Regions from separate parts of the Aminobacter sp. BA135 genome, predicted to be linked through region 3. Evidence: riboswitches for the same ligand, from Rfam matches in the RefSeq annotation. Region 3 holds a riboswitch; each other region holds the start of a gene.
The links. Region 3 has a riboswitch for thiamine pyrophosphate ahead of thiB (thiamine ABC transporter substrate binding subunit). Riboswitches for the same ligand answer to the same signal wherever they lie in the genome.

Region 1 (4,519 bases), 1.6 Mb from region 3:
CCGAATTTCTTTTTGCCTGCGCTCGGCGGACGATCGAACGGTACCTCCCTGACGAAACAGCTTTTCTGCAGCGCTACGATCAATTCCGGCAATAGGTGAATGCCTTTATCGACATGCCCGAGCGGCTGATCGATCTGCTCTTCCGTTTCCTTAACCAGAATGGTGGCCCCTATCGAGCCGCGCCCTCGGAAAGGAATTCCCAGCTCTGACCAATGACGAGGCGCGGCGGCTCGAGGCGATCTATGCGCAGACCAGAAAACGGCAAAGCACGCGGCAGAAGCCTTTCACTGGACTGCCGGTCGACCCTTGCGTTGTCGCCGAAACTCGGGACATACAAGTTCTGGGGCAAACCGGACAAGCCGAAGGTGTGTCGGGAATGCTGCTGCGCCACAGCAGTGATTTCTGCATCGTCTATACGCCTACATACGCAGCGCCGGACTCAGCCCCCCAGCGGTCGAAGATGCGCGACAAGTCGCGTGCAAAGTCATCTTGGGGACGCTGACAACAAGGTACGTGCGCTCAATCGCGTCCACCCCATTCACAAAACCGGCTCCGTGGAGTAGTGGGAACGCAGAGAAATCTCCGGTCGCAGCCTTACCCGGTCAAAACAAGGATTCAAACCATGAATGCCCTCGTCATCTGCTCCGGCGGATTGGACTCTGTTTCGCTCGCTCACAAGGTGGCGACCGAGCAGAAACTCATTGGCCTGCTTTCGTTCGATTACGGCCAGAGGCACAAAAAGGAACTCGGCTTTGCCGCCATCTGCGCCAAGCGGCTGGGTGTTCCGCACCAGATCGTCGATATCCGCGATGTTGGCCGGAACCTGAGCGGCTCGGCGCTGACTGATAGTGTGGACGTGCCCGACGGGCACTATGCCGAAGACTCCATGAGGATCACGGTGGTGCCGAACAGGAACGCCATCATGCTGGCTATCGCCTTCGGGGTTGCCGCCGCGCAGAAGGCCGATGCGGTGGCCACTGCCGTCCATGGCGGAGATCATTTCATCTATCCCGATTGCCGGCCCGCTTTTATCGACGCCTTTCAGACGATGCAGAACCATGCGCTCGCAGGCTACGCCGATATCCGCCTTTACGCTCCCTATGTGAATATGTCGAAGGCCGACATCGTCAGCGAGGGGGCAAAGTACGCCACACCGTTCGAGGCGACGTGGTCCTGCTACAAGGGCGGCGCACGTCATTGCGGTCGCTGCGGGACATGCGTCGAACGGCGCGAAGCATTCAATCTGGCCGGCATTGCCGACCCGACAGATTATGAGGACGCGGACTTCTGGCTCCACGCTATCCAGACAAGGAGCGCGTGATGTTCCGCATTACCAAAGAGTTCCACTTCTCGGCCTCGCATCAGCTCACCTCCTTGCCACCAGATCATCAGTGCGCACGTCTGCACGGCCACAACTACATCGTCGTAGTGGAGCTTTCAGGTGGCGAACTGGACGAACACGGCTTTGTGCGCGACTACCAAGATCTGGCGGCGTTCAAGCACTACATCGATGGGACGTTCGACCATCGGCATCTTAACGACGTGCTGGGGCATGACCATGCCACAGCGGAATACCTGGCCAGGCACTTCTACGACTGGTGCAAGGTGCGGCTACCCGAAACCTCCGCCGTGCGGGTGAGCGAGACGCCGAAAACCTGGGCGGAATACCGGCCATGACTTGCGCCTTGCATCCCGGAATCCGGGTGAGCGAGATTTTTGGGCCGACCATTCAGGGCGAAGGCGTGCTGATCGGCTTGCCGACGGTGTTCGTAAGAACCGGCGGGTGCGATTATCGCTGTTCCTGGTGCGACAGCCTGCATGCGGTGGACCGTCGCTTCCGCCATGATTGGGAGATGATGTCTCCCGACGCGGTTTGGCAAAAGGTCATTGCACTTTCCGGCGGTCAGCCCGTCATGGTATCGCTGTCGGGCGGCAATCCGGCCATCCAGCCGCTTGGCCATTTGATCGACCGCGGGCATAGCGAGGGCTACCGTTTTGCATTGGAAACCCAAGGTTCGGTGTCTAAGCAATGGTTCGCGGATCTCGACGTGCTGGTGCTCAGCCCCAAGCCGCCCTCAAGTGAAATGACGACAGATTGGGCCGCGTTCGACGCCTGCTTAGAGGCGGCGCAGGATAAGCCGCAGATGGCGCTCAAGCTCGTCGTCTTCGACGATGATGACTATGCCTATGCCAAAGACGCCGCGGCGCGCTACCCGCAATTACCCGTCTATCTGCAGCCCGGCAATCACACGCCGCCGCGTCCCGGCAACGAAGACGCGTTCATCGACATGGCCGGTGTGATGAGCCGCATGGAATGGCTGGTTGAAAAGGTGACCCGTGACAGGTGGTTCGAGGCGCGTGTACTGCCGCAGCTTCATGTTCTGCTCTGGGGAAACAAACGGGGCGTCTAGCCGAAGGGGAAGGATTGCCGACGACGAGCAAGACAGACATCTATAGCAATCTCAGCCAACTGGGCGGCAGCAGTGTTGTTCCGGAAAGCCCCGAAAACACCGTGCTGGAAAAGGCACCGAAATCAGCATGAGGGCTCGCCTTATTGGGGGCGCTTCACCGCTCCTCTGGAGCGTGACTTGCTCTCGATACTACCATGCTTTTCCGCTGGGTTTGTTTGGTCGCCGATCACCGCTGCGGGACGAATGCGCTTGACAAAATAGCGCCGGCCCGTTCAATTCGGCGCATTCACCAGGGGAGTCCCGGCAAGGGGCTGAGATACTGCTGGCTTTCGCGGCGCAGTGACCCGTTGAACCTGATCCAGTTCATACTGGCGTAGGGACGGTGCAAGCGCTTTGCGGGGGTTTACGCCCGAGATCCTGTTTCGGCAGGTCGGCAGAAGCGTCTTTTCATCCTTCCGGCACAGAACTGGGTCTCCAATGCATGAGCAAAGGAGCCTCAAGATGGATGCCCTCACCCCCGCCGTGTCGACGGGACCACTGCCCGCCTCGCGAAAGATCCACAAGTCTGGCGTCCTCCATCCGCACATCAAAGTGCCGATGCGCGAAATCTCCGTCCATCCGACAGCCGGCGAGCCGCCGGTCACCGTCTACGATCCGTCCGGCGCCTATACGGACCCGACTGTCGAAACCAGCATCGAAAAGGGCCTTGCCCGACTTCGCCACGACTGGATCATGGCGCGCGGCGATGTCGAGGCCCATGGTGGCCGCCACGTGCGGCCGGAGGACAACGGATTTGCGACTGGCGAGCGCCTGACACCGGAATTTCCCATTCGTAACCGGCCGCTCAGGGCGAAGCAGGGCAAGGCGGTGACCCAGCTTGCCTATGCGCGCGCCGGTATCATCACGCCTGAAATGGAGTTCGTCGCCATCCGCGAGAACCTCGGCCGAGAGATCCTGCGCGGCAAGCTGCAGCGCGACGGCGAAGCTTTCGGCGCGGCGATCCCGGATTTCGTCACACCCGAATTCGTGCGCGACGAAGTGGCGCGCGGGCGGGCGATCATTCCCGCCAACATCAATCATCCCGAAAGCGAGCCGATGATCATCGGCCGCAATTTCCTGGTGAAGATCAACGCCAATATAGGCAATTCCGCCGTCACCTCCTCGATGGCCGAAGAGGTCGAAAAGATGGTCTGGGCGATCCGCTGGGGCGCCGACACGGTGATGGACCTGTCGACCGGCCGCAACATCCACAACATCCGCGAATGGATCGTACGCAATGCGCCGGTGCCGATCGGCACGGTGCCGCTCTATCAGGCGCTCGAAAAGGTCAACGGCATTGCCGAGGACCTTACCTGGGAGGTCTACCGTGACACGCTGATCGAGCAAGCCGAACAGGGTGTCGACTATTTCACCATCCATGCCGGCGTGCGGCTGCACTACATCCCGCTGACCGTCGACCGGGTCACGGGCATCGTCTCGCGCGGCGGCTCGATCATGGCCAAGTGGTGCCTCCATCATCACCGGGAAAGCTTTCTCTACGAGCACTTCGCGGAGATCTGCGACATCTGCCGCGCCTATGACGTGTCCTTCTCGCTTGGCGACGGTCTTCGTCCCGGCTCGATCGCCGACGCCAACGACGCGGCGCAATTCGCCGAGCTGGAAACGCTTGGCGAGCTGACGCAGATCGCCTGGGCCAAGGATTGCCAGGTGATGATCGAGGGGCCTGGCCACGTGCCGATGCACAAGATCAAGGAGAACATGGACAAGCAGCTCGCTGTCTGCGGCGAGGCACCTTTTTACACGCTTGGGCCGCTGACGACCGATATCGCGCCAGGCTACGACCACATCACCTCAGGTATCGGCGCCGCAATGATCGGCTGGTTCGGCACCGCCATGCTTTGCTATGTGACGCCGAAGGAACATCTCGGCCTTCCCGATCGCAACGATGTCAAGATTGGCGTGATCACCTACAAGATCGCTGCTCACGCCGCCGACCTCGCCAAAGGCCATCCGGCCGCGAAAACCCGCGACGATGCGCTGTCGCGGGCGCGCTTCGAGTTCCGCTGGGAGGACCAGTTCAACCTGTCACTCGACCCCGAAACAGCGCG
Region 2 (4,519 bases), 290 kb from region 3:
CGCACACCGACACCGGTCTCGATGAGTTCAGCTTCGCCGAAAGCCGGATGCAGCGCATAGGCGGCGTTGAGCAGTTCCATCACTGAACGCGCGGTAGTCGGCCCGGTCACGTCGCTTTCGAGCATCGTCGCGCCGACCATGAACAGGTTGCCGGAGCGCGGCACGACATAGACGGGCACGCGCGGATGCAAGAGCCGCACCGGGCGTGCCAGCGAGATGTCAGACGTCCTGAGGATCAGCATCTCACCGCGCACGCCGCGCAGGCCCGGCCTCGGGTCTGCCAGGCCTGTGCAGTCGGCCTCGATGTCAGGCTCGCCGGGTGCCTGCACGGCGCCGTAGCCGAACTCGAAGCGCACGCCCAATTGCACCAGCTTTTGCTGCAGCCCGAGCATCGCCTTGCGCGGATCGAGATGCGCCTCCTCGGTGAAGAACAGTGCGCGTCCGAAACGTCCTTCGAGGTCGGGCTCGAGTGCTGCGATCGTATCGGCGTCAACCTTGCGAAAGCCGGACGTTCGGCGGCCGAAGCGGTCGAGTTCGGCCACGTCCCGAGCCGGCGCCACGACCAGCGTGCCGTTGCGCATGACATGCTCGGGCAGGGCGGCGGACCACCAGTCGGCGGTACCGCGTCCGAGCGAAAGCACCGTTTCTTCGGCGCTCTCGCGTTCGCACCACGGCGCCAGCATGCCGCCGGCCTGCCATGAGGCATTGCCGGCGATCTGCCTTCTGATGTCGACCACGGTCACGCTTGCGCCGCGTGTCGCCAGCTCATGCGCGAGCGTCAACCCGGCGACGCCCGCGCCACGGATCAGCACCTTCATGGCTGGCCTGCCGTCTCCGCGGGTTCGGCGCTTTCCACCGGCATGTAGAGGTCGCCGCCGTCGCGGTACTTCGCCGCCATCGCTGCCAGCCCTTCCTTCTGCGCCTCGGCGCGGATGTCGTGGGAGATCCGCATCGAGCAGAATTTGGGGCCGCACATGGAGCAGAAATGCGCCACCTTGTGTGCTTCCTTGGGCAAGGTCTGGTCGTGGTAGGAACGCGCCGTCTCCGGGTCGAGCGACAGGTTGAACTGGTCCTCCCAGCGGAACTCGAAGCGTGCCCGCGACAGCGCGTCGTCCCTGACCTTGGCGGCCGGATGACCTTTGGCGAGGTCGGCGGCGTGTGCTGCGATCTTGTAGGTGATGACGCCCACCTTGACGTCGTCGCGGTCGGGCAGGCCAAGATGCTCCTTGGGCGTGACGTAGCAGAGCATGGCCGTGCCGAACCAGCCGATCATTGCAGCGCCGATGCCAGAGGTGATGTGGTCGTAGCCGGGCGCGATGTCGGTGGTCAAAGGCCCAAGCGTGTAGAAGGGCGCTTCGCCGCAGACCTCTAGCTGCTTGTCCATGTTTTCCTTGATCTTGTGCATCGGCACGTGGCCGGGGCCCTCGATCATCACCTGGCAGTCCTTGGCCCAGGCGATCTTGGTAAGTTCGCCCAGCGTCTCCAGTTCGGCGAACTGGGCGGCATCGTTGGCGTCTGCAATCGAACCTGGGCGCAGGCCGTCGCCGAGCGAAAAGGCGACGTCATAGGTTCGGCAGATGTCGCAGATCTCCTCGAAATGCTCGTAGAGGAAGCTCTCCTTGTGGTGATGCAGGCACCATTTGGCCATGATCGAGCCGCCGCGCGAGACGATGCCGGTGACGCGGTCAACGGTCAGGTGGATGTAGGCGAGCCGCACGCCGGCATGGATGGTGAAATAGTCGACGCCCTGCTCGGCCTGCTCGATGAGCGTGTCGCGGAACACCTCCCAGGTCAGGTCCTCGGCGATGCCGCCGACCTTCTCCAGCGCCTGGTAGAGCGGCACCGTGCCGATCGGCACCGGCGCGTTGCGGATGATCCAGTCACGGATGTTGTGGATGTTGCGGCCGGTGGACAGGTCCATCACCGTGTCGCCGCCCCAGCGCGTCGCCCACACCATCTTCTCGACCTCCTCGGCCATCGACGAGGTGACGGCGGAATTGCCGATATTGGCGTTGATCTTGACCAGGAAATTGCGGCCGATGATCATCGGCTCGCTCTCCGGGTGGTTGATGTTGGAGGGGATGATGGCGCGGCCGCGGGCGACCTCGTCGCGGACGAATTCCGGGGTGACGAAATCGGGAATGACGGCGCCGAAGCTCTCGCCGTCGCGTTGAAGCTTGGCCCGGATCTGCTCGCGGCCGAGGTTCTCGCGGATGGCGACGAATTCCATTTCGGGCGTGACGATGCCGGCGCGGGCATAAGCGAGCTGGGTGACGGCGCGGCCGCCGGTGGCGCGCAGCGGGGCGTTGCGAACCGGGAATTCCGGCGTCAGCCTTTCGCCCGAGACGAAGCCATTGTCCTCAGCCTTGACCGCGCGGCCTTCATAACGCTCGACGTCGCCGCGGGCGATGATCCAGTCTTCGCGCAGCCGCGGCAGGCCGCGCTCTATGTCTGTTGTCACCGACGTGTCGGTGTAGGGGCCTGACGAATCATAGACGGTGACCGGCGGCTCGCCGGCGCTCGGATGAACCGAGATCTCGCGCATCGGCACATGGATGTCGGGATGGAGCTTGCCTGGCTTGTAGACCTTCCGCGACGCGGGAAGTTCGCCAACAGTGACGGATGGGGTGTGGGCATTCATGAGTGAGCCTCCTTGTTGGAGACCCAGTCCATGCGATGAGAAGGAGGAGAGGTTTTGCCTGGGGACTTCGGGCAAGAATGAGCCCGAATGCCTGAGCCGGATATCCGGCCTGCTGCGCCTCGCACCGTCCCTACGCCAGTATGAACTGGATCAGGTTCAACGGGTCACTGCGCTGCGCGAGCCAGCAGAATCTCAGCCCCTTGTCGGGACCCCCCTGGTGAGCCCTAAGCATGGAGGCGGAACCGGCGTCGTGTCAACGGCCTTTCGCCGAGGCCGAGAGAATGCCAAAGTCGGGGGCATCGAGACCCATTGCGGTTTCGAAGACGATCGGATAATAGGTCAGCGTTACTGACATAAATTGTCTGCCGCGCAGGGAGGACCAATTGGCCTGCGCACGCGACAGGAGGAGCATCCGTGACGGACAATCCCGCGCCGCTGAAGTTCCATGTGCCCGAGCCGGAAGTGCGCCCGGGCGGCACCCCCGACTTCTCCAATGTGCCGATCCCCAAGGCGGGTTCGGTCGACAGGCCGCCGGTCGACGTCGATCCCAGGACGATCCGCGACCTGGCTTATTCGATCATCCGCGTGCTCAATCGCGAAGGCGATGCCGTAGGTCCATGGGCCGGTACGCTGACCGACGAGGAGCAGCTCGAAGGGCTGCGCCACATGATGACGCTGCGCTCCTTCGACGCGCGCATGCAGATGGCGCAACGCCAGGGCAAGACCTCGTTCTACATGCAGCATATGGGCGAAGAGGCGGTCAGCTGTGCCTTCCGCAAGGCGCTCATTCAGGGCGACATGAACTTCCCGACCTACCGCCAGGCCGGCCTGCTGATCGCCGGCGGCTATCCGATGGTCGACATGATGAACCAGATCTATTCCAACGAAATGGATCCGCTGAAAGGCCGCCAGCTGCCGATCATGTATTCGGCCAAGGATCACGGTTTCTTCTCGATTTCCGGCAACCTGACCACCCAGTATATCCAGGCGGTGGGATGGGCAATGGCATCCGCCATCAAGGGTGACACCAAGATCGCTGTCGGCTGGGTCGGTGACGGCGCCACCGCCGAGAGCGACTTCCACGCCGCACTTGTCTTCGCCTCGACCTACAAGGCGCCCGTCGTCCTCAACATCGTCAACAACCAGTGGGCGATCTCGACCTTCCAGGGCATCGCCCGCGGCGGCTCCGGCACGTTTGCGGCGCGTGGGCTTGGGTTTGGCATCGCTGCCCTGCGTGTCGACGGCAACGACTATCTCGCCGTCCACGCGGTGGCGAAATGGGCGACCGAGCGGGCTAGGCTCAATCTCGGGCCGACGCTGGTCGAATATGTCACCTACCGTGTCGGCGCACATTCCACTTCAGACGATCCATCCGCTTACCGGCCCAAGACCGAGTCCGATGCCTGGCCGCTGGGTGACCCGGTGATCCGGCTGAAGAACCACCTGATCAAGCGCGGCCTGTGGTCGGACGAGCGCCACAAGCAGACCGAGGCGGAAATCCTCGAGGCGGTGATCACGGCGCAGAAGGAAGCCGAGAGCCACGGCACGCTGCATGCCGGCGGCAAGCCGTCGACGCGCGACATGTTCGAGGGCGTCTATGCCGAGATGCCGCCGCATCTCCGTCGCCAGCGCCAGAAGGCGGGAGTGTAGCCGATGCCGCGCATGACAATGATCGAGGCCATCCGCAGCGCCATGGATGTCGCCATGGGCCGCGATGACAACGTCGTCGTTTTCGGCGAGGACGTCGGCTATTTCGGTGGCGTCTTCCGCTGCACCCAGGGTCTTCAGCAGAAATACGGTCGGGAGCGCTGTTTCGACGCGCCGATCAGCGAACTTGGCATCGTCGGCGCCGCCGTCGGCATGGCTGCCTATGGCCTC
Region 3 (4,519 bases):
AAGGCCGATACCGCCAATGTGGCGATTTGGCTGTAAATTATGTCCGCTTCCGGGCAACCCGGCGTGATCGCGTCATCACCGTTCACCGCCGATATAGTGTCTGAACGCTTCAGGTCCAGCATTGGTGAAGAAATCCGCAGTCTTTCCAGCCGCCGCGACAGTGCCAGCCTCGACGAAAACCATGTTTTTAGCCAGTTTTCGGGCATCTTCGGGCTGGTGTGTCACGAAAAGCACGGTCATGCCGCGTTCTGCATGAAGGCTCGCCACGAGATCCAGCATATCCTCGCGCAATGCTGGTCCAAGCGAGGCAAAGGGTTCATCCAGCAGGAGAATCGGCCGGTCGCGGACAAGGACGCGCGCCAGCGCCACGCGCTGGCGTTCGCCGCCCGACAGTTCGCGGGGCAGGCGCTTCTCCATGCCGGCGAGGCCGACGCGTGTCAGTGCGGTTGCCACGTCCCGCCTGTCGGCAGTGTCCAGGCGCAGCGCAGGCGAGCGACCGAGCCCGACATTCTTCACGACGTCGAGATGGGCAAAGAGGTTGTTTTCCTGGAAAACCATCGACACCGGCCGCTCGGATGGCGGTGCGATCGTCACGTCGACGTCGCCGATCAACACGCGGCCTTCGCGCGGTATCTCAAAGCCAGCGACGAGGTTGAGCAATGTCGACTTGCCGGCGCCGCTCGGTCCCATGATCGCGGTAATCTCGCCCGGTGCAAAGGTCACGTCGAAGCGCACCATGGTGTCGCTATAGCTGAACACCACATGGTCGAGGCGTACCGCGGCACTGGTCGAGGTCATTTCGCAGTCTCCCTGCCGAGGCGGTCGGCGAGCATCGTCAACGCCAGGCACAACAGACCGAGCATCAACGCAAGTCCCGCCGCGTCATCGGTGCGGTAGCTGCCCATGCGGGCGAGCAAAAGGTAGGGCAAGGTCTGCACCGCGTCGCTGCCGAACAGCGCGATGACACCGAGATCGCCGAGCGACAGCGCCATGGCAAAGGCGAATGCCGTTGCAAGCGGGCGCTTGAGCACTGGCCAGTCGATCAACCGCAGCCTGTTCCAGCCTGAGATGCCGAGCTGGGCGCACAGCCTTTCGTGACGTTCGCTGGCCGCGTCATAGGCAGGGCGGACGGCGCGGACGGCAAATGGCATGGCCATAACGGCGTTGACGGTGACGACCATGAATGGCGCCAGCGCAAACACGTCGACCGACTGCCGCACCAGCACGAACCAGCCGGCGCCGATGACGATCGGCGGCACCACCAGCACGAAGCCGGCGCCGGTGTCGGTGAAGCGTTCGAGCAATGTCTTTTCGCCGCCTGTCCTTCGGCCGGCCAGTGCCCGACGCGCCATGACGAGGGACAGGGCAAGCATGGCCGCGAGTGTCGCCGACAGCGTGGCAAGCACGATGCTGGTCAGTGTCGCCCGTTGCACCGATGCTTCGCCGGCGAGGCGGCCGAGATCGGCCTCCAGCCCTGAGGCGATCGTCGCCAGCATGGGGCCGCCGACGAAGACGAGTGCCGCGACGATGATGGCGGCGTTGAACGCCGTCTCGCCGGTCTTTGCCTTGATGTAGTTGCGCTGGGCCACCGGCAGGTTGGCGTCGCCGGTCGTGTTGGCGCCGAGCCGCATCAGCGCCAGAACCACAACTGCCGTGAGCGCGATCTGCAGCAGGGTCAGGGCTACTGCGCGCGCGGGGTCGAAGTCGAAGCGCAACGCCTGATAGATCGCAACCTCAAGCGTTGTTGCGGCCGGGCCGCCGCCGAGCGTCAGCACGATGGTGAAGGAGGTGATGCACAGCATGAAAACGAGGCCCGCAATGCCGGGCAAGGCTGCTCGGATTGCCGGCCATTCGATCATGCGGAAGCTCGACCGGGCGCCCATGCCGAGCTGGCTCGCCAGCCGCCACTGGTCCGCCGGCACCGTCTGCAGCGCCTCCAGAATCAGCCGCGTCGCCAGCGGCAGGTTGAAGAAGACATGGGCAACGAGAATGCCGGACAGGCCATAGATGCCGGGCCAAGTGCCGCCGGTCAGCGCCGCAAGCGGTTCAGCGAAATAGCCGGCGCGGCCGTAGAGCGACAGGATGCCAAGGGCTGCGACGATCGCCGGCAAGGCGAGGGGAATGGCAAACAGGCGCAGGATCAGGGCGCGGCCGGGAAAGGCGGGATGCCGTGCGAGCGCTCGGGCAACGAAGATCGCCGGCACAACCGACAGCAAGGTCGACAGCAGCGCCTGCCACAGGGTGAAACGGGCAATGCGGAAGAGGTAGGAATCGAAGGCGTCGGCAGCACCTTGTGGATTGCGTGCGGCCTCGATGCCAAGACCGGCAAATGCGCCGCCGATCAGGATGCCGATGGCCGCCAGCGCGATGATGCCTGAGGTGATGCGGGGGTCGGTGCGGCTTATGGACATGACGGATCAGATTTTGCAGGCTTTGGGTTGCCAGCTCGAGGAAGGTCGCGCTCCGTCCCACCCCCCTCTGGCCTGCCGGCCATCTCCCCCGCAAGGGGGGAGATCGGCAGCTTCAACGCCCGCTTGTCCTCTGCAACCATGCAGGTTGGCGCAGGCCATGCCACAGCCAATCTCCCTCCTTGCGGGGGAGATGGCTGGCAGGCCAGAGGGGGGTGTTCAAGCGCAACCATGGCAGGTCGACAGAGCCTACTTGCTCATCACGCCGAGCCACTCGTCGACCCAGGCCTTGCGGTTGGCAGCCACCTCGTCGGCGCTGAAGATCAGCGTCTTGGTCGGCTTCACCAGCTTGTCGAAGGCTGGGTTGAGCGGCTTGTCGGTCTTGCCGGCGGGCAACATCCAGTTGGTTTCGGGTACGGCGTCCTGGAAGCCTGGGCTGGTCATGAAGGCCATGAACTTTTCGGCCAGCGGGTTCTTGGCGCCGGTCGTGGTGATGCCGGCGACTTCGATCTGCAGGTAGTGGCCTTCTTCGAAGGATGCCGCCTGGTAACGCTCGGTGTTCTCGGCGACCATGTGGTAGGCTGGCGAGGTGGTGTAGGACAGCACCATCGGCGCCTCGCCCTTGGTGAACAGGCCATAGGCCTCACTCCAGCCCGGGGTGACGGTCAGCACGCGGCCCTTGAGCTTGGCCCAGGCTTCCGGCGCCTTGTCGCCATAGACCGACTTGACCCAGAGCAGCAGGCCGAGGCCCGGCGTCGAGGTGCGCGGATCCTGGATCGCGATCTTTTCTTCCGGATTGCCCTCGACAAGTTCCTTCAGGCTTTTCGGCGGGTTCTTCAGCGTCTCGGTGTCATAGACGACGGCGAAGTAGCCGTAGTCGTAAGGAACGAAGGTGTCGTCCTTCCAGTCACCCGGAACCTTGACGTCGGCGCCGGCGGCACCATGCGGCGCAAACAGGCCGGTGGCCTTGGCTTCGGCTGTCAGGTTGGTGTCGAGGCCAAGCACGATGTCGGCCTTGGTCGATGCACCTTCGAGCTTGACGCGGTTGAGCAGTGCTACGCCATCGGCGACCGAGACGAAGTCGACAGTGCAGGCGCAGTCGGCTTCGAAGGCCTTCTTGACCTGCGGGCCGGGGCCCCACTCGGAGGTGAAGCTTTCATAGGTGTAGACGGTAAGCTTGCCTTCGGCAGCGGCAGGGAAAGCAACCGTGGCCAGCGCCAGGGCGGAAGTCATGGACAGGATCAACGAGCGCATCGGCGCCTCCTTCATTGGTGTTGAAAGGGAATTTGAAGCGCCGGGCGTCCGAAGCATCTAATCCCTCCGCCGGTACAAACCGGATCAGGTTCAGCGGGTTGGCCGGGACGGTTCCCTATGCCTCTCAGCCGGCACGCAATTGCGCGACCGGCACCCCGTTAGAGCGGTTCAACAAATAGGCCCGCGCATCAGGCCACGCAAGCGGTAGTTTGCCGGCCACCGACCACGTCGCGGCCTTCCGTTTCGGCTGCCGGGCTGGTAATGCGCATGCCATGACCCGGTTCACCATACTTCTCGGCGGCGAGCTTTTCCGCACCCCGCGCCTCGACCGCCAGGTGGCGGGCAGCAGGGTGATTGCGGCAGATGCCGGTATCCGCCATGCCGCCACGCTCGGGCTGATGCCGGAACTGTGGCTCGGTGACTTCGATTCCGTGCCATCAGATCTCGACCCGCGTTTTGCCGACCTGCCGCGGGCGACCTTTCCGGCCGAAAAGGACAGGACCGACGGTGAACTGGCCATCGATGCCGCGCTTCGGCTCGGCGCGACCTCGCTGGTGCTTGTCGGCGCCTTCGGCGGCGCCCGCGCCGACCACGCCTTCCTTCATTTCGCCCTGGCGCTCAGGCTTGCCGAAGCCGGCATCGAGGTGCTGCTGAGCAGCGGGCGCCAGGAGGCTTTGCCGCTCCTGCCCGGCAGCGCCGGCTTCGACTATGAAGACGGCATGCTGTTTTCGGTGCTCGCCTTCTCCGAGCTGACCGGGCTGTCCGAACAGGGCGCCAAGTGGCCGCTCGACAATGTCGACGTGCCGTTCGGCTCGTCGCTGACCCTTTCCAATGAAGTGCGGGGTCCGTTGCGGATT

Region 1: it holds a riboswitch for thiamine pyrophosphate, as region 3 does, so the genes downstream of both, thiC (phosphomethylpyrimidine synthase ThiC) here and thiB (thiamine ABC transporter substrate binding subunit) in region 3, are expected to answer to the same signal.
Region 2: it holds a riboswitch for thiamine pyrophosphate, as region 3 does, so the genes downstream of both, thiC (phosphomethylpyrimidine synthase ThiC) here and thiB (thiamine ABC transporter substrate binding subunit) in region 3, are expected to answer to the same signal.

What each region holds. Positions count from the first base shown of each region.
Region 1 covers NZ_CP139572.1:5,480,975-5,485,493, forward strand. Annotated here, with positions in the region: gene SLT36_RS26595 (hypothetical protein) at 1-92, opposite strand, end outside; gene queC (7-cyano-7-deazaguanine synthase QueC) at 623-1,321, shown strand; gene queD (6-carboxytetrahydropterin synthase QueD) at 1,321-1,677, shown strand; gene queE (7-carboxy-7-deazaguanine synthase QueE) at 1,674-2,411, shown strand; TPP riboswitch at 2,693-2,809, shown strand; gene thiC (phosphomethylpyrimidine synthase ThiC) at 2,913-4,519, shown strand, end outside.
Region 2 covers NZ_CP139572.1:1,557,494-1,562,012, forward strand. Annotated here, with positions in the region: gene thiO (glycine oxidase ThiO) at 1-818, opposite strand, end outside; gene thiC (phosphomethylpyrimidine synthase ThiC) at 815-2,641, opposite strand; TPP riboswitch at 2,751-2,867, opposite strand; gene SLT36_RS07660 (3-methyl-2-oxobutanoate dehydrogenase (2-methylpropanoyl-transferring) subunit alpha) at 3,056-4,291, shown strand; gene SLT36_RS07665 (alpha-ketoacid dehydrogenase subunit beta) at 4,295-4,519, shown strand, end outside.
Region 3 covers NZ_CP139572.1:1,268,796-1,273,314, forward strand. Annotated here, with positions in the region: gene thiQ (thiamine ABC transporter ATP-binding protein) at 76-798, opposite strand; gene thiP (thiamine/thiamine pyrophosphate ABC transporter permease) at 795-2,411, opposite strand; gene thiB (thiamine ABC transporter substrate binding subunit) at 2,658-3,662, opposite strand; TPP riboswitch at 3,707-3,830, opposite strand; gene SLT36_RS06200 (thiamine diphosphokinase) at 3,935-4,519, shown strand, end outside.